3 regions of the Allorhizobium sp. GW101-3B10 genome follow, and region 3 is predicted to be linked to each of the others. Evidence: predicted binding sites of a transcription regulator. Region 3 holds the regulator's gene; each other region holds the start of a gene.
The links. Region 3 encodes PhoB, which activates phosphate uptake and scavenging genes when phosphate is short. Its sites were predicted from a motif close to TGTCATNNANCTGTCAT; they were not measured.
Positions count from the first base shown of each region.

Region 1: the regulator PhoB is predicted to act here: its motif matches at 2,595-2,611, upstream of AC07Y0_RS18575 (DUF1045 domain-containing protein).
Region 2: the regulator PhoB is predicted to act here: its motif matches at 3,299-3,315, upstream of olsB (l-ornithine N(alpha)-acyltransferase).

Region 1 is NZ_JBWKZR010000001.1:3,743,581-3,749,397, forward strand. It holds gene phnE (phosphonate ABC transporter, permease protein PhnE) at 86-1,045, shown strand; gene phnE (phosphonate ABC transporter, permease protein PhnE) at 1,057-2,571, shown strand; gene AC07Y0_RS18575 (DUF1045 domain-containing protein) at 2,697-3,386, shown strand; gene AC07Y0_RS18580 (alpha-D-ribose 1-methylphosphonate 5-triphosphate diphosphatase) at 3,406-4,545, shown strand; gene phnN (phosphonate metabolism protein/1,5-bisphosphokinase (PRPP-forming) PhnN) at 4,545-5,147, shown strand; gene AC07Y0_RS18590 (3-carboxy-cis,cis-muconate cycloisomerase) at 5,158-5,817, opposite strand, start outside.
Region 2 is NZ_JBWKZR010000001.1:3,492,422-3,498,238, forward strand. It holds gene AC07Y0_RS17330 (NADP-dependent malic enzyme) at 1-1,090, shown strand, start outside; gene AC07Y0_RS17335 (LysR substrate-binding domain-containing protein) at 1,072-2,004, opposite strand; gene AC07Y0_RS17340 (hypothetical protein) at 2,145-2,375, shown strand; gene olsB (l-ornithine N(alpha)-acyltransferase) at 2,376-3,254, opposite strand; gene lspA (signal peptidase II) at 3,402-3,893, opposite strand; gene AC07Y0_RS17355 (TrmH family RNA methyltransferase) at 3,890-4,750, opposite strand; gene AC07Y0_RS17360 (class I SAM-dependent methyltransferase) at 4,747-5,817, opposite strand, start outside.
Region 3 is NZ_JBWKZR010000001.1:3,377,495-3,383,311, forward strand. It holds gene AC07Y0_RS16775 (aspartate aminotransferase family protein) at 1-521, opposite strand, end outside; gene AC07Y0_RS16780 (GcrA family cell cycle regulator) at 959-1,495, shown strand; gene phoB (phosphate regulon transcriptional regulator PhoB) at 1,649-2,332, opposite strand; gene phoU (phosphate signaling complex protein PhoU) at 2,363-3,076, opposite strand; gene pstB (phosphate ABC transporter ATP-binding protein PstB) at 3,123-3,938, opposite strand; gene pstA (phosphate ABC transporter permease PstA) at 3,954-5,243, opposite strand; gene pstC (phosphate ABC transporter permease subunit PstC) at 5,243-5,817, opposite strand, start outside.

The DNA.
Region 1 (5,817 bases), 370 kb from region 3:
ATGAACGGGAAACGCCGGACGACTGATCGTCCGGCGTTTTTCTTGGGGCGAGCCGGCTCGCCTGTCCTGCCGCAAGGGGAAAGACATGACGTTTTCGACAACGCCTTTGCTGGGCGAGAACGGTTCGCTCGTCGAGCGCCACTGGCAACAGCTCGCGGCGAAGCGTCGCCTCTATTCCCTCTTCGGCCTGGGGCTGTTTCTTGTCGTGGTCAGCGGCTCGCTCTGGTTCGCCAACGAGACCAATTCCGGCAAGTTTTTCGACCGTATCCCGTATTTCTTCGATTTCATCGAAGACCTCCTGCCGCGCGACGGCATGGAGGTTTTCCGCGCTCTTTTCGACCTGCCCTCGCCCTATGACGACGGCAGCATGAAATACAACTATCCGGAGGGCCGTCTCTACATCACCGAGGCCCTCTACATACCCGAATACATTCACAAGATGGTCGAGACGGTCAACATCGCCATCCTGTCGACCCTGATCGGCCTGCTGATCGGTTTCTGCCTGTCGTTTCTCGCCGCCCGCAACATGATGACGAACCCGTGGATCCGTGGCACCGCCCGGCGCATCATGGAACTGCTGCGCGCCTTTCCCGAGGTCGTCATCGCCGGCTTCTTCCTGGCCGTCTTCTCGCTCGGGCCCATCCCGGCGATCATCGCCGTGTCGATCCACACGATCGGCGCGCTCGGCAAGATGTTCTTCGAGGTCATCGAGAATGCCGACATGAAACCGGATGAAGGGCTGAAGGCGGTTGGTGCCAACTGGTTCGAGCGCGTCTGGTTCGGCATGGTGCCGCAGGTCATGCCGAACTTCATGAGCTATTTCCTGCTGCGGCTCGAGATCAACGTGCGCGCCTCGACCATCATCGGCGCGGTCGGCGGCGGCGGCATCGGCGAGCTGCTTCGGCTTTCGATCGGCCAGGGCCATGAAGCCAAGACCCTGGCGATCGTGCTGCTGCTTCTGTGCACCATCATCGCCGTCGACCAGTTTTCCGCCTGGCTGCGCCGCAAGCTTGTCGGCGAGCAGGCCTTCCAGACCATCCAGTGAGGGCCACGTCCATGCAAACCATGAACATGAACGACCTGGAGGCGATCGCCGCCCGCCATCCCGGCATCCTGCAGCGGTCCGTCTGGCAGCGTTTCAAGATCGGCTTCATCGCCGGCGGCGTCATTCTCTATCTCGTCTTCGCCTGGTGGTTCTTTTCGATCGGCAAGGTCGTTTCCAACGCCAACTGGTCGATCGCCGGCTCCTACCTCGCCGACTGGGTTTCCTATGAGGTCCGCCCGGACATTTCGATCGCCGAAGACGGGGCGATGGAGATCACCTATCCCCGCTTCGACCCGCTCGGCCCCAATGCCAATCCGGACTGGCTGAAGGCCACGCGGGAAACCGTGAGCCGCACTGCGGCTGCACCTGCGGCTCCCAGCGCCGCAGCCGCGGCACCGGCAAAGTCCTCGAGTTTCAGCTTCATGGCGCCGGCGGCGACCACAGCCAAGGCCGACGCGGACGCACAGGAAGCGATCGCTCCGCAAGTCCGGCAGGAAGAGATCGTCACCCAGGCCCTGGTGGAGATGGGCACTGCCCGCACGGTCGAGATCATGCCCGACCGGGTCGTGCTGGTGCGGGACGGCGAGACCGTCATGCTGGATCTCGACGGAGCTCGCGATACCGTCGTTGCCACGGCGGCGCTTCCCGACTGGGCCGAACAGCGCCAGCCCGGGGCAAAGGTGGTCGCAAGCTTCGGCATGTCAGGCTGGGTCGAGATCCAGGCGGACAAGGTCAAGATCCGCAAGCGCTTCTTCGGCTGGGAGAATTTCTTCTTCGACACCAACTCCGCCTTCTTCGACAAGAGCCTCGGCGAAGTCGCAGGATTGGTCTTCTCCGGCGAACGGCTCGATCCGGCACGCAGCAATCTCTCGCTCGCCTGGAACGACATTCTCTACAATCCGTCGTGGCAGCATCTCGACGTCTGGACGAAGATGCTGCAGACCATCGTCATGGCGTTCATCGGCACGCTCTTCGCCTCGATCGTCGCTTTTCCGCTGTCCTTCATCGCCGCGCGCAACATCCTGCGCAACGGCTTCGTGAACCAGCTGACCAAGCGGTTCTTCGACTTCCAGCGCTCGGTCGACATGCTGATCTGGGCGCTGTTCTTCACCCGCGCGTTCGGTCCGGGGCCGCTCGCCGGCATGTCGGCGATCTTCTTCACCGACACCGGGACGCTCGGCAAACTCTATTCGGAGGCGCTGGAGAACATCGACGACAAGCAGCGTGAAGGCGTCAAGTCCGTCGGCGCGGCGCCGCTCGCCGTGCAGCGCTTTGGCGTTCTGCCGCAGGTCCTGCCGCTCTTTGCATCGCAGGCACTGTATTTCTGGGAATCCAACACTCGCTCGGCCACCATCATCGGCGCCGTCGGCGCCGGCGGTATCGGCCTGAAGCTCTGGGAAGCCATGCGGACGAATTCCGACTGGGAGAATGTCGCCTATATGGTCGTCCTGATCCTGATCGTCGTCTTCGTCTTCGACGGCATCTCGAATGCGCTGCGCTCGCGCCTGATGGGGACGCGGCACTGATTTCGAAGGCCACAGCCTAGCCGCATCATCAATCTGTCATGGTGTTCGGCTAGCGACACCGACTTGCAGTTTGCCCCGCTGCCGCATCATGGTGGGGCGAACAAGAAAATCGAGGATTTGCCGTCTTGCGCTACGCGCTCTATTTCACGCCCCCCGCCGGTGATCTCCTGACACGAAGCGCTGCGGCCTGGCTCGGCCGCGACGCCTTCTCCGGCGAGACCCTCGCGGTCGAGGAGACGGGACCCTTCCCGGCAGAGACGTTTGGCGCGCTGACCGAGGATCCCCGGCGCTACGGATTTCATGCGACGATCAAGGCGCCCTTCGAACTGGCCCAAGACCAGACCGAAGACATGCTGATCGAACGCTACCATGAATTTTGCGCCTCCCGTGCAGCCTTCGACATACCCTCGATCGTGGTCGGTCAGCTCGGTCCGTTCTTTGCACTGATCCCTGCCGAGACGCACCCGCCGCTGCAGGACTTTGCCGCTGCCGTGGTCGAGGCCTTCGAACCATTCCGTGCGCCGCTCAGCGAGGCCGACATTGCCCGGCGCAAGCCCGAGCGGCTCAGCGAGGCGCAGCGCGCGCACCTGCTGCGCTGGGGCTATCCTTACGTCATGGAGGAATTCCGCTTCCACATGACGCTGACCGGCCCGATCGAGCCCACGCAGGCGGAGACGATGCGCCAGCTGACCACCGCGCGCTTCGCCGCCTTCACCGACAAACCGCTCCGCATTTCCGGCCTCGCGCTCTTCGTTGAGCGGGAACGGGGCGCGCCCTTCACCGTCCACGCCTGGCAGCCGCTCACCGGCGCCTGAACCATCGAAAGTCGATCGCATGTCCGCCGAGACCATTCTTTCCAATGCCCGCATCGTTCTTGAAAACCAAGTCGTCGAAGGCTCCGTCCAGATCCGCGACGGCCGGATCGTCGACATTTCGGAGGGCCCGATGCGCACCGGCGAGGATTTCGGCGGCGACTACCTGATCGCCGGTCTTGTCGAGCTTCACACCGACCACCTCGAATCGCACTACTCGCCACGCCCGGGCGTGCGGTGGAACAAGACCTCGGCGATCCAGGCGCATGACGCCCAGGTGGCCACCGCCGGCATTACCACCGTGTTCGACTGCCTGCGCATGGGCTCGGACGAGGACGGCGGCTTCAGCCAGGGCGAGATGCGCGAGATGGCCGACGCCATCCAGGCGGCCGAGCGCGAGGACCGCCTGAGGGCGGAACATCTGATCCATCTGCGCTGCGAGGTTTCGGCCGCCGACGTGCTCGACCATTTCGCCGATTTCGAAACCGATCCCTATGTGCGACTGGTCTCGCTGATGGACCATGCGCCGGGGCAGCGGCAGTTCCAAACGATGGACCAGTACACGCTCTACTACAAGACGAAGCGCGGCCTGTCGGAAGAGGCCTTCGCCCATTTCGTCGCCCGCCGACAGGAATCCTCGGCGAAATACGCGGCCCCCCACCGCGATGCCCTGGCACGCGTCTGTGCCGCGCGCGGCATCACGGTCGCCAGCCATGACGACGCGACACTCGACCATGTCGAGGAGGCCAAGGGCTATGGGGTGCGGCTCGCCGAGTTCCCGACCAGCCTCGAGGCGGCGGATGCCTCCCACCAGGCCGGCATGAGCGTGCTGATGGGTGCGCCGAACGTGGTGCGCGGCAAGTCGCATTCCGGCAATATCGCCGCGCGCGATCTCGCCAGCCGTGGCGTGCTGGACGTGCTGTCCTCCGACTACGTGCCGCTCAGCCTGCTGCATGCACCCTTCGTGCTGGCGGATGATTTCGACGGCATCAGCCTGCCGCAGGCGCTTGCCATGGTCACCTCGACGCCGGCGCGGACCGTCGGCCTTAATGATCGCGGCCGTATCGCCCCGGGCCTTCGCGCCGACCTCGTTCGCGTGCGGCGCGACGACGGCGTTCCGGTGGTGCGGTCGGTCTGGCGCGAAGGGCGCAGGGTCGCCTGATGGACAACGATCCCGCAATAGCGCGAAAGAAGAGCAAGACCGGCACCATGGTGGCGGTCGTCGGCCCAAGCGGCGCCGGCAAGGACAGCCTCATCCATATCGCCATGACGCATTTTGCCGGACGTCCCGACGTGGACTTCGTCCAGCGGGTGATCACCCGGCCCGCCGACGCGGGCGGAGAGCAGCACCTCGGCGTCTCGTCCGAGGAGTTCAAGGCCATGCGTGAGCAGGGCGCGTTCTCGGTGGATTGGGACGCGCATGGGCTGAGCTACGGCATTCCGGCCTCGGTGCATGAGAAGCTGGCGCTCGGCCATCTGGTGATCGCCAACGGCTCGCGTTCGGCGCTGCCGCACTGGGCCAAGGCCTTTCCCTCGTTGCTGGTCATCAACGTCACGGCGTCGCCGGAAGTGCTCGCCGAACGGCTGGTCGCCCGCGGTCGTGAAAGCCGCGAGGAGATCCTCGAGCGGCTGAAGCGCGGTTCGCTGACCGTCGAGGGCGACTACGACGTGGTCGACATCGACAATAGCGGTTCACTGGCAGACGCAGGCGCGAGGTTCATCTCGACGCTCGAAGCAGCCCTGGTGCGCCGCGCCAGCGCCTGATCCCAAAATCTCAGCCGGCTTCGCCGATGCGCTCGACCGAGGCGAGCAGCGCGGCGGCATGCGACAGGGCCGTCGTCGCCGCCTCGATCATCTGCGGCAGGATCAGCCATTCGAGCGTCCAGGCGCTGCCGGAGCGCTCCTGCTCATGCACCAGCGCCTGATGCAGGCAGGCGACCTGGATGGCGTTGTAGCGCGCCAGCGTCACCAGCACCTCGGCCAGAACCGGATTGCGCTTGTGCGGCATGGCCGAGGATCCGCCGCCGCCGGACAGCTCGATCTGGTCGACACCGTTCTGAGCCATCAGGGCGATGTCCATGCCCATCTTGCCGAGTGCGCCGGTGATGCGCGACAGGAAGGATGCGAAGTCGGCGATCCGGTCGCGATCCGTGTGGGGCACGTAGGACGGCACCGCAAGCCCGAGTTCCGTCGCAAGGCTCGCCCGAACCGGGTCGATCCTGTCACCGAATTTTTCCGCCGTGCCGGCAGCTCCCGCCAAAGACAGGATGAGCAACCGATCGGCCATGGCAGGAAGGGCCGCCGCAAGCTGCACCACGGCCTTGCGCCAGACCAGGAGCCTGTCGCCGACGTCGATCACGATCGCCGCCTGCATACGGGACCGCGCCATCAGCGGCCGGTCTCCGAAGCGTTCGATGAGATCGGCGAGACAGCT
Region 2 (5,817 bases), 110 kb from region 3:
GGCCATTCCGGTCGCGGTTGCCAAGGCGGCCATGGAGACCGGCGTTGCACGCAAGCCGATTGAAGATCTCGGCGCCTACAGCCGCGAGCTTTCGGCCCGGCGCGATCCGATCGCCGCCACGACCCAGCACCTCTATGAGCGGGTGCGCCAGAACCCGAAGCGGGTCGTCTTCGCCGAGGGCGAGGAGGAACAGGTGATGCGGGCGGCGATCTCCTTCGTCAACCAGGAGCTCGGCACCGCCATCCTGCTCGGCCGCGATGCGCCGCTGAAGGAAACCGCCGAACGCGCCGGCATCGACCTCGACCGTCCCGGCATCGAGGTCGTCAACGCCCGCGTCTCGAACCGCGTCGACGCCTATACCGAATATCTCTACTCGCGCCTGCAGCGCAAAGGCTACCTGCACCGCGACTGCCAGCGCCTGATCAACACCGACCGCAACCACTTCGCCGCCTGCATGGTGGCGCTCGGCGACGCCGACGCCATGGTGACGGGCACGACGCGCAACTACTCGACCGCGCTGGAGGACGTGCGCCGCTGCATCGATCCGCAGCCGGGCCACCGGGTGATCGGCGTCTCGCTGGCGCTGACCCGCGGCCGCACGGTGCTGGTGGCCGACACCGCCGTCCACGACATGCCGACGGCAGAGGAACTCGCCGACATCGCCGAGGAAGCGGCCGGCCTTGCCCACCGCCTCGGCTACGAGCCGCGCGTCGCGCTTCTCGCCTATTCGACCTTCGGCCATCCGACCGGCGAGCGTTCCGAGCGGCTCCGCGAAGCGGTGAAGATCCTCGATGCACGCCGCGTCAACTTCGAATATGACGGCGAAATGGGGGCCGACGTGGCGCTCAACGCGCATCGCATGGAGCAGTATCCGTTCTGCCGCCTGTCGGGCACCGCCAACGTGCTCGTCATGCCGGCGATCCACTCGGCTTCCATCTCGACCAAGATGCTGCAGGAACTCGGCGGCTCAACCGTGATCGGCCCGCTGCTGGTCGGGCTGGAGAAATCGGTGCAGATCGCCCAGATCGGCGCCAAGGACACCGACATCGTCAACATGGCGGCGATTGCCGCCTACAATGCCGGGGAATGAATCTGACCCGGGGCGGCTTTCGCGAGCCGCTCCATGTCCTCGGCCAGCTCCTCTTTCAGCCAGCGGCGGAACGCCGCGACCTTGGGGTCGGGACGGGCCGTATCGGCAGTGACAAGATAATGGCCGTCCCCCGTCGCCACCCAGGGTCCAAAGGGCACGACCAGCTGGCCGGCCCGTATCGCATGGGACGCGATGGTCTGCCAGGCGAGCATCACGCCCTGGCCGGAGATCGCCGAGTCGAGGCAGAGTGACGCCTCGTTGAAAACATGGCGCACATTCACGGGCCTTCCCGCGAGACCGACTGCGCCGAGCCAGACTTCCCAGCTGAACATGGCCCTCCCGTCGATGATGGCCGGCAGTTCCAGGAGATCCTCCGGAGCGGACAGCCGTTCGGCGAGGGCCGGCGCGCAGACCGGAAAGATCCTCTGTTCGAGCAGCAGTTCGGCGCGCGCTCCCGGCCATTGCCCCTTGCCGACGCGAATGCAGAGATCGACGTCGGACACCGCCGGATCGACAAGCCGGGTGGTGGCGTCGATCCGCAGGTTGATGTCGGGGTGGCGCTCGGAGAATGCCCCCAGCCGGTAGACCAGCCAGCGCGCGGCGAAGACGGGTGCGACCGAGATCGTCAGCAGGTCGTCATTGCGGTGATGGGCGGCAGCGACCGCGCCGGACAGCAAGCGAAAGGCCTCGGCCAGCCGGGGCAGGATGTCGCGGCCTGCCTCGGTCGGCACCATGCCCTTCGGCTGGCGCTCGAAGAGCTTGTGGTGCAATTGCTGCTCGGCCTTGATCACCTGCTGGCTGACGGCACCGACCGACACGCCCAGCTCTTCGGCCGCGGCCGGAAGCGAGCCCAGCCGGCCGACCGCCTCCACCGCACGCAGACCGTTCAGATGGATGAGATTGAGATTTCGCATATAGCTTTTCTAAAGGCTCTCCCCACGAAACTCAATTGCGAGGCATGCCTGGATAACCGAGTATCGCGCAGAAGAAACCCACGGCCGAAAGCTCCGCCAAGCCGGCCTTCGTCTTAACGCGTCAGGGAAGGAGCGTGCCGATGCTGAAGTTTCTCTTCGGTCGCCAGCAATCCCGGAAAAACTGGAGAGGGGCGGACGAGGACTGGTCGCGGGACCCGCTCTCCCATCCGGACATCGCCGCCATGTCGACGCGCGAGCTTGCCGACCTGCCGCTCGTGCCACCGCCGAGCGACGGGCATGACTACGAAGCGGTCAGCAGGAAGAGCCCGCGGTCAGGCGAAGCCATGGGCAGAAACCGGGCTGTCAGGTGATCAGCTGGCGAACCGGCCCGCGTCGGCACCGTAATAGTTGCGATAGCGGTCGGAAATGCTGGAGATCGGCAGCACGATCAGGGCGTCGGTGGTGTTGAAGGCGTGGTCGACCACCGCGCCCTCGCCGATCATCGCGCCAAGCCGCAGATAGCCCTTGATTAGCGGCGGCATGGCGGCAAGGGCCTTGCGCGGGTTGATCGCCTCGACCGGCATCAGGTCCATTTCGCGATAGAGTCCCGGCAGGGCCCGGACAGCCCATTCGCCGCGCGCCACTGCGTGGTGGTAGAGGAAGGAGAGCGCCAGCGCATGCTCCTCCGGCCGGATGCCGGGGAAAGAACCGCAGCCGAACATGGCGTCGACACGGTGCATCAGTGCATAGGCCCAGCAGCCCTGCCACAGGAGTTCGACGGTGCGCTTGGTGCGGTATTCCGGCAGGACACAGGAGCGGCCGAGTTCCATGAAGCGCTTTTCCGGATGACGCGCCATCAAGGATTCAACCTCGAATTCGGTCGCCGAGTAGAAGCCGCCGTGGTTTCGCGCCACGTCATGGCGCAACAGGCGGTAGGTGCCGACGATCTGGTCCTCGGGATCCCCCTCGACCGAGCAGTCCAATACCAGGAGATGATCGCAGACAGCGTCCCATGCATCGATGTCGCGCTTGCGGCGCGTCGCGTCCGGGGCGATCTTTGCCCCCATCTCCTCGATGAACACACGGTAACGAACCGCCTGCGCGGCGTCGATCTCGCGCTCGTTGCGGGCAATCCGGGTTTCGAGATTGCCGATGCGCCCGAGCAGGCCTTCCGACGGCCTGGCCGCCGCGCCATTGGACTGCGCAGCACCATCGACCAGGGACACTCGATCCAAAAGTTCAATGCTCATAGCGACTCGTCCATCTTGTGTTCAGTGCCATAAACCATGGATCTGCGACAAGAAAGTGACAGGGCCTGCGGCATAATCGCGGCGTGCCACGCCGGCCCCTCAGCTTCACCTGCGTCGTCGAATATCCGATCTGCGGCATGCTGTAGATTACGCCTCCGATGCACGGTGCGCCAGTATCTCGTCGACCAGAATGAGAAACGCGCCGACCGAAATGAAGCTATCGGCAAGGTTGAAGACGGCAAAGGACCAGGTCTGCGTATAGAACAGCACGTAATCGACGACATGGCCGTAGATGAAGCGGTCGATGATGTTGCCGAGCGCCCCGGCGATGATCATGGCAAAGCCGAGATGAGCGATGTGATGCCCCGGGCCCGTGCGACCCCATAGCCACATGACGAAGGCGACGATGGCGATGCGCAGCCCGACGATGAACCAGCCTTGGGCGTCGGCCAGCATGGAGAAGGCCACGCCGAGATTGTGCGTGCGATAGAGCGCCAGCATCGGCATGATTGGCACGGCCTCGTGCAGCGGCAGGTAAAGCTCGACGGCAAGCTTGATCGCCTGGTCGAGCAGCAAGGCGACGACGATGAAGATGGCGGCCGGTAAGGGCCGGCTGAAGGGTGCGAGGAAAGCGTTCATTGCGGCTTGTCGAGGCTCAGAAGGTGCCGACGCACTTCGAACAGCATGACGCCGGTCGCGACGGCGAGATTGAGGGAATCGGCGCGGCCGACCTGCGGAATGCGGGCCAGCGCATCGGCGGCTCCCGCCAGATCGTCCGGCAGGCCGGATTGCTCGTTGCCCATCATCAGCACGACCGGCCTGCTGCGGTAGTCGATGGTGCGGTAGTCGACCGCGCCGGCGAGATGGGTCGCGACGAGCCGCGCACCGCTGTCCTTCTTCCAGCGCAGAAAGTCGGCGGGCGTCGTCTTGACCAGCGGCACGGCGAAGAGTGAGCCCATCGTGGCGCGCACGGTTTCCAGCGAAAACGGATCGGTGCAGTCGCCGACCAGGATCACGCCCGAAGCGCCGGCCGCGTCGGCGGTGCGGATGATGGTGCCGAGATTGCCGGGATCACGAACGCGGTCGAGCGCCACCCAGGTCTCCGATGCGGAAGGACGGACATCCTTCAGCGCCATCCAGCGCTGCTCGAACACGCCGGCGACCATCTGCGGATTATCGCGACGGGTGATTGCCGACATCACCTTCTCGCTGACCTCAAGCACCAGGCCGCCGGAAGCGATGGTGCGGGCGGCGACCTTTTCGACCATGGGCTTGCCCTTGGCCGCCTTGGAATAGATCAGCGTCCGGATCGTCCAGCCGAGTTCGAGCGCGTCGATGACCAGCTTCAGGCCTTCCGCCATGAAGGTCTTCGTCTCGTCACGCGCCTTCTTCAGCGACAGCGCCTTGATGTCCTTGATGATCGGGTTGGCGAGGCTGGTGATTTCCTTCACCTGGCCGACGCGGCGCGGACCGTCGTTTCTGTAGTCGTCGCTCATTTCGGCACCCAGCGGCTGAAAAGGGAGGTCGAAAGCGCCCGTCCCGGCGTCTTGCCGTCGAGGCCAGCCTCGCGGATCACCAGTTCGCCCGACTCGACCAGGCCGCCCTTGCCGCGCATCGTCTCGCGCATCAGTTCGTGAATCGAGTAGAAGCTCGCGCGGATCGAATAGGCGGTCAGCACCAGGCCGAGCGCCTTGGGCGCCAGGAGTTCGCGGCAGACGTCGAGCATCAGCGGCAGGTGCTCGAACAGGTGCCAGACCTCGCCGTTCGGCCCGCGGCCAAATTTCGGCGGATCGGTCAGGATAATGTCATAGCGATGGCCGCGCCGTTCCTCGCGCTGGATGAACTTCATCGCGTCGTCGCAGATCCAGCGGATCGGCGCCTTGTCGAGCCGGCTCAGCGACTGGTTCTCGCGCGCCCAGCCGATCGCCTTCTTGGACGCATCGACATGGGTGACCTCGGCCCCGGCGGCGGCGGCAACGAGAGAGGCGACGCCGGTATAGCCGAACAGGTTCAGCACCTTCAGCGGCCGGCCGGCCGTCTCGATGCGCTCCTTCATCCAGGTCCAGTGGGCGATCTGTTCGGGAAACACGCCGACATGACGGAAGGAGGTGAAGCGGCCGAGGAAATCGACGCCGAGCAGCGACAGCGGCCAGGTTTCGCCGAGCGCCTCACGCGGAAAGCGCCAGCGGCCCATGCCGTCCTCGTCGGTATCGCCGGTGAAGATCGCGTCGGCGCGCTCCCAGACATGCGCCGGCAGCGCCTTCGGCCACAGGGCCTGGCCCTCGGGCCTGACGACGCGATAGGGGCCGTATTGCTCAAGCTTCTCGCCCTCGCCGCTGTCGATCAGGTGGAAGTCGCCGGCACCCTGGGATTCGAGGATCAGCGGCACGCGCTCGGCCGGGCGTTCTCCGGTCCGCACCATCAGCGTGCGCTGGGGCTCGGCGGGCGCCTTCACGGGTTCCGATACCGGAGGGGCGTCGGCCGGCCGCGGCGCGCGCGTCGCGCTTTCGGGACGACGATCGCCGCGCGGCTTGAAGGGTACGGCCTTTTCCGCCTCGCGCGG
Region 3 (5,817 bases):
GTGATGGCCGCCTTGACGGCATCGAGATCGCCGAAGGGCACCTGGTCGAAGCCGGGCGCCTTCGGGCCGAAGCCCTCGAGATATTTCTCCTGGCCGCCGGCGGCGATGGTCGCGATGGTGCGGCCGTGGAAGGCGCCCTCGAAGGTGATGATGTGGAAGCGCTCGGGATGGCCCTTGACGAACTGATAGCGGCGCGCCGTCTTGATCGCGCATTCCAGCGCCTCGGCGCCAGAATTGGTGAAGAAGACGCGATCGGCGAAGGTCGCTTCGGTCAGCCGGCGGCCGAGCGTCTCCTGGCCGGGGACGTCATAGAGGTTCGAGAGATGCCAGACCTTGCCGGCCTGCGTCGTCAGCGCCTCGATCAGGTGCGGATGGGCATGGCCGAGCGAATTGACCGCGACACCGGCCGCAAAGTCGAGATAGCGTTCGCCACCCTCGGTCACCAGCCACACACCCTCGCCTCGCTCGAACCGCAAGGGCGCGCGCATATAGGTCTGATAGAGGGGAGAGGCTTCTGCCATGATGAAAACACTCCTTCGGGAGGGCTTGACGGGACGACGGACGCTTTTGATCTCCCGGCGAACGGTGCCTTGAAAAATCAAAAATGCCGCCTTGCGGCGGCGGGGGCACTATCGACATTTCGACCTTGCCTGTCAACGAAACAGCGCGGCGCGCCTGAATTTTCGACCATGCCGGGAGCAAGACCGCGTCGTTTGACCACGCGAGCGGCCGCGACGCGCCAGGGTAGCAAGTTGGGGAAAACTCCAGAATCGATTCGCGATGATTCGACCGACTCTTGTCACGGAGTCAGCCCGGCACTAGGTTAATAGTCAATAAAGAAACTGCATGCGGCGGAACCAGTCACCGACAGTATCGAGGCGAGTTTGTTTCGGATCCTTCCGAAGCAACGGTGAGCGATTCTGCCATCACAAATCGCGAGCGGCGGAGAGATAACGGCATGAATTGGACAGATGAGCGCGTGGAAAAACTCAAGCGACTTTGGTCGGAAGGCTTGAGCGCGAGCCAGATCGCAGCACAACTGGGCGGTGTGAGCCGCAATGCCGTCATCGGCAAGGTTCACCGACTGAACCTTCCGGGCCGCGCCAAGGCCGGCGGCAGCTCGGCTGCGACGCGGGCAGCCAAGCGCCCGGCGGCTGCACCGCGCGCCACGACCTTCGCGTCGCGCGTCACGACCCGCACCGTCGCCCGCGCCTCGGGCACCAACATGCTCAAGGAAGAGATCGAAATCGACGGCATCGAGGAGATCGCAGTCGCCCCGAGCCGTGGCGTCGTCCTGCCGATTTCGCGCAAGCTGGCGCTGACCGAACTCACCGAACGCACCTGCAAGTGGCCGATCGGCGACCCGATGAAGGACGACTTCCACTTCTGCGGCTGCGAATCCGCGGATACTTCGCCCTATTGCGGCTATCACGCCAAGCTGGCCTATCAGCCGGTCGGCGAGCGCCGCAAGGCAGCGAACGCGGCAGCCCGCTAAGGCGGATCGGACAGAAGTGCCGGGCGGCCTGCCGCCCGGACTTGGCCCTGTCGCGAGACACGACCCATTGGCCGGCCATCTGATGCCGGCGGATACGAAAAACGGGCCACGCGGGCCCGTTTTCTGTTTGTCCGTTGGGATCGACTGCGCCCTTCAGGCTTCCATCGAATAGCCCGCGCCGCGGACCGTGCGGATGACGTCCTGCAGGTTGGAGAAGTTGAGCGCCTTGCGCAGCCGTCCAACATGCACGTCGACCGTGCGCTCGTCGACATAGATGTCGTGGCCCCAGACTCCGTCCAGCAGCTGCGAACGTGAGTAGACACGGCCAGGCGAAGCCATGAGGAACTCCAGCAGGCGGAATTCGGTCGGGCCGAGGCGCACTTCGCGGCTCTTGCGGTGAACGCGATGGGTTTCCCTGTCCAGCTCGATATCGCCGCAGCGCAGGACGCTGGAGAGCACTTCCGGGCGGGCACGGCGCAGCATGGCCTTGACGCGGGCCATCAGCTCCGGCGTCGAGAACGGCTTGACGACATAGTCGTCGGCGCCGGTGGCGAGCCCGCGGACCCGCTCGCTCTCCTCGCCGCGCGCCGTCAGCATGATGATCGGCAGGCGCTCGGTTTCGGGGCGCATGCGCAGACGGCGGCAAAGCTCGATGCCGGACACGCCGGGCAGCATCCAGTCGAGGATCAGCAGGTCGGGAACGCGTTCCTGCAGGCGAAGCTCCGCCTCGTCCCCGCGCAGGATCGTTTCAACCTCGTAGCCTTCAGCCTCCAGATTGTAGCGGAGCAGGACGCTGAGGGCTTCCTCGTCCTCGACGACGGCGATTTTGGGAAGCATGTCGGTCGATAACCTCTCGATGCAGCCGGATTATTCGGTGATGGCACCGAAGGAGGAGGTCAGGTCGTCCTTCGGACGCTCTCCTTCGGGCTGGTCGCCCGTGGCCATGTAGTAGATGGTCTCGGCGATGTTGGTGGCATGGTCGCCGATGCGCTCGATGTTCTTGGCGCAGAACAGCAGATGGGTGCAACTGGTGATGTTGCGCGGATCTTCCATCATGTAGGTCAACAGCTCGCGGAACAGCGAGGTGTACATGGCGTCGATTTCCTCGTCGCGGTCGCGGATCGACTTGGCCTTTTCGGCGGAGCGCGTCGTGTAGACGTCGAGCACTTCCTTGAGCTGGATCAGGGCCAGTTCGCTGAGGTGTTCGAGGCCACGGGCCAGCTTGCGCGGCACGCCGGTCGCCTGGATGGCCATGACGCGCTTGGCATTGCTCTTGCCGAGGTCGCCGACGCGTTCCAGGTCGTTGGCGATGCGCAGCGCGCCGATGATCTCGCGAAGGTCGGCGGCGACCGGTTGGCGGCGGGCGATGGTGATGATCGCCTTGTCGCCGATCTCGCGCTCGGCCGCATCCATGATCACGTCATCGGAAATGACCTTCTGCGCCAGCGCCGCGTCGGAGTTGACCAGCGCCCGCACACTGTCGGCGACCATCTGTTCGGCAAGGCCGCCCATCTCGGTGATGCGGCGCATCAGGTATTTCAGTTCTTCGTCATAGGCGGTGTAGATATGCGATGCCGACATGTTCGTTGTCCTTGAATTTGGTGTCCGCTCGGATGGAAGCGCCGGCTCAGCCGAAGCGGCCCATGATATAGTCCTGGGTGCGCTGATCGTCCGGATTGGTGAACATCTTGTCCGTGTCGTTTTCCTCGACCAGCAGGCCGAGGTGGAACATCGCGGTGCGCTGCGACACGCGGGCGGCCTGCTGCATCGAGTGGGTGACGATGACGATGGTGAAATTGGCGCGCAACTCGTGGATCAGTTCCTCGACCTTGGCGGTGGCGATCGGGTCGAGCGCCGAGCAGGGTTCGTCCATCAGGATGACTTCAGGGCTCACGGCGACGGCACGGGCGATGCAAAGGCGCTGCTGCTGGCCGCCGGAGAGACCGGTGCCGGACTCCTGCAGCCGATCCTTCACTTCGTTCCACAGGCCGGCCTTGAGCAGGCTGCTTTCGACGACCTGGTCGAGATCGGCCTTGGAGCGGGCGAGGCCATGGATGCGCGGGCCGTAGGCGATGTTCTCGTAGATCGATTTCGGGAACGGGTTCGGCTTCTGGAAGACCATGCCGACGCGGGCGCGCAGTTCGACGACGTCGATGGACGGGTCGTAAATGTCCCCGCCATCCAGTGTGATCTTGCCGGTGACCCGGCAGCCGTCGATCGTGTCGTTCATCCGGTTCAGGCACCGCAGGAAGGTAGACTTGCCACAGCCGGACGGACCGATGAGCGCCGTCACGGTGTTCTTGCGAACGTTCAGATTGACGTCAAAAAGCGCACGCTTCTCGCCATAGTACACCGACACGTCTTGGCCGATCATCTTGTAGTCAACTTCGGTCATCTTCTGTTCCAGTGCCTTCTCAACCGCTGCGTCGGACAATATGTTCATCTCTCTTGGCTCCCGTTACCAGCGCCGCTCGAAGCGTTGACGCAAATAGATCGCTATCCCGTTCATCACGATCAGGAACCCAAGAAGAACCAGAATGGCCGCCGAGGTGCGCGCCACGAAGCCGCGCTCGGGGCTGTCCGCCCAGATGTAGATCTGGGTCGGAAGGGCAGTCGCAGCATCCATGACGCCGCCTGGTTCCGAGGTGATGAAAGCATTCATGCCGATCAGAAGCAACGGAGCGGTTTCGCCGAGCGCGCGCGCCAGGGAAATGATCGTACCTGTCATGATGGCCGGCATGGCAAGCGGCAGAATGTGGTGGAAGATCGCCTCGTGCTTCGACGCACCAATGCCGAGCGCGGCTTCGCGGATGGACGAGGGCACAGATTTCAGCGAGTTGCGGGTCGTGATGATGAGCGTGGGGAGCGTCATCAGCGACAGGACGAGGCCGCCGACCAGCGGCGCCGAACGCGGCAGACCGAACCATCCGAGGAAGACCGCCAGGCCGAGCAGACCGAAAATGATCGAGGGAACGGCGGCGAGGTTGTTGATGTTCACCTCAATCAGGTCGGTGAAGCGGTTCTTCGGCGCAAATTCCTCAAGATAGATCGCGGCTGCGATGCCGGCCGGCAAGGAAATGACAAGGCAGACGACGAGAGTCCAGAACGAACCCGCAATCGCGCCGGCAAGACCCGCAAGTTCGGGATAACGGCTGTCGGGACTGAAGAAGAGAGCCCAGTTGAACGGCTGCGTGATCGAGCCTTTTTCGACCATCGCATCGAAATAGGCGATCTGTCGATCCGACATGCGGCGTTGACTTTCGGGCGTTTCGCGGCTGATTTCGCCCTTGGCGAACTGGTCGGCCGGATCGGACATCGGGACCGTGAACTCCTGCCTGCCCAAGAGCTTGCTTGGGTCGGCAATGACCTCGTCACGGACGATGTAGGCCGCCTGGTCGGTGAAGAGACCGAAAAATTCTCGCTGCTCGCTCCGCGGGATGTCGCCGACTTCCTGCAACAGAGCCTTTCGGACGATGCCGCGCCAGTCGGCGTCCATGATCTTGGACTGATCGACGCCGGAGGCCGACAGGTCCAGTTCGATGACCACCTCTGTCTGGATGAAGGCCTTGTGGCCGGTATAGGTGAGCGAGATCAGCAAGAAGGCGAGGAAGCCCAGGGCCACGGCAATCGCCGCGAGGCCGTAGATCTTCAGCCGCGCTTCGGCGGCATAGCGCGCCTTGCGTCGCGCCGCCATCTCCTTGGACTGCCAATTCACCGAGCGGGCGGTCTGCTCTGCGGTCGGGTTCATCAGTATTTCTCCCGGTACTTGCGCACGGTGCCCAGCGCGATGATGTTCAGGATCAGGGTGACAATGAAGAGGATCAGGCCGAGCGCAAAGGCGGCCAGCGTCTTCGGATTGTCGAACTCGGCATCACCCGTCAGCAGAGTTACGATCTGAACGGTCACGGTCGTCACGGAGTCGAACGGGTTGAGCGTCATGTTGGCGATCAGACCGGCCGCCATGACGACGATCATGGTCTCGCCGATGGCGCGGCTGAGCGCGAGAAGAACGCCGCCGACGATGCCCGGCAAGGCTGCGGGGAGCAGAACCTTGCGGATGGTCTCGCCCTTGGTGGCGCCGAGCGCCAGGGATCCGTCCCGCAAGGCGCGGGGAACGGCAGCGAAAGCATCGTCGGAAAGCGAGGAGATCAGCGGAATGATCATGATACCCATGACAAGGCCCGCAGCCAAGGCGCTGTTCGGCGATGCCGTCACGCCGATGCTCATGCCGAGCGTGCGGATCGCAGGCGCCACGGTCAGAACCGCGAAGAAGCCGTAGACGACCGTCGGTACGCCAGCGAGGATTTCCATCAACGGCTTCA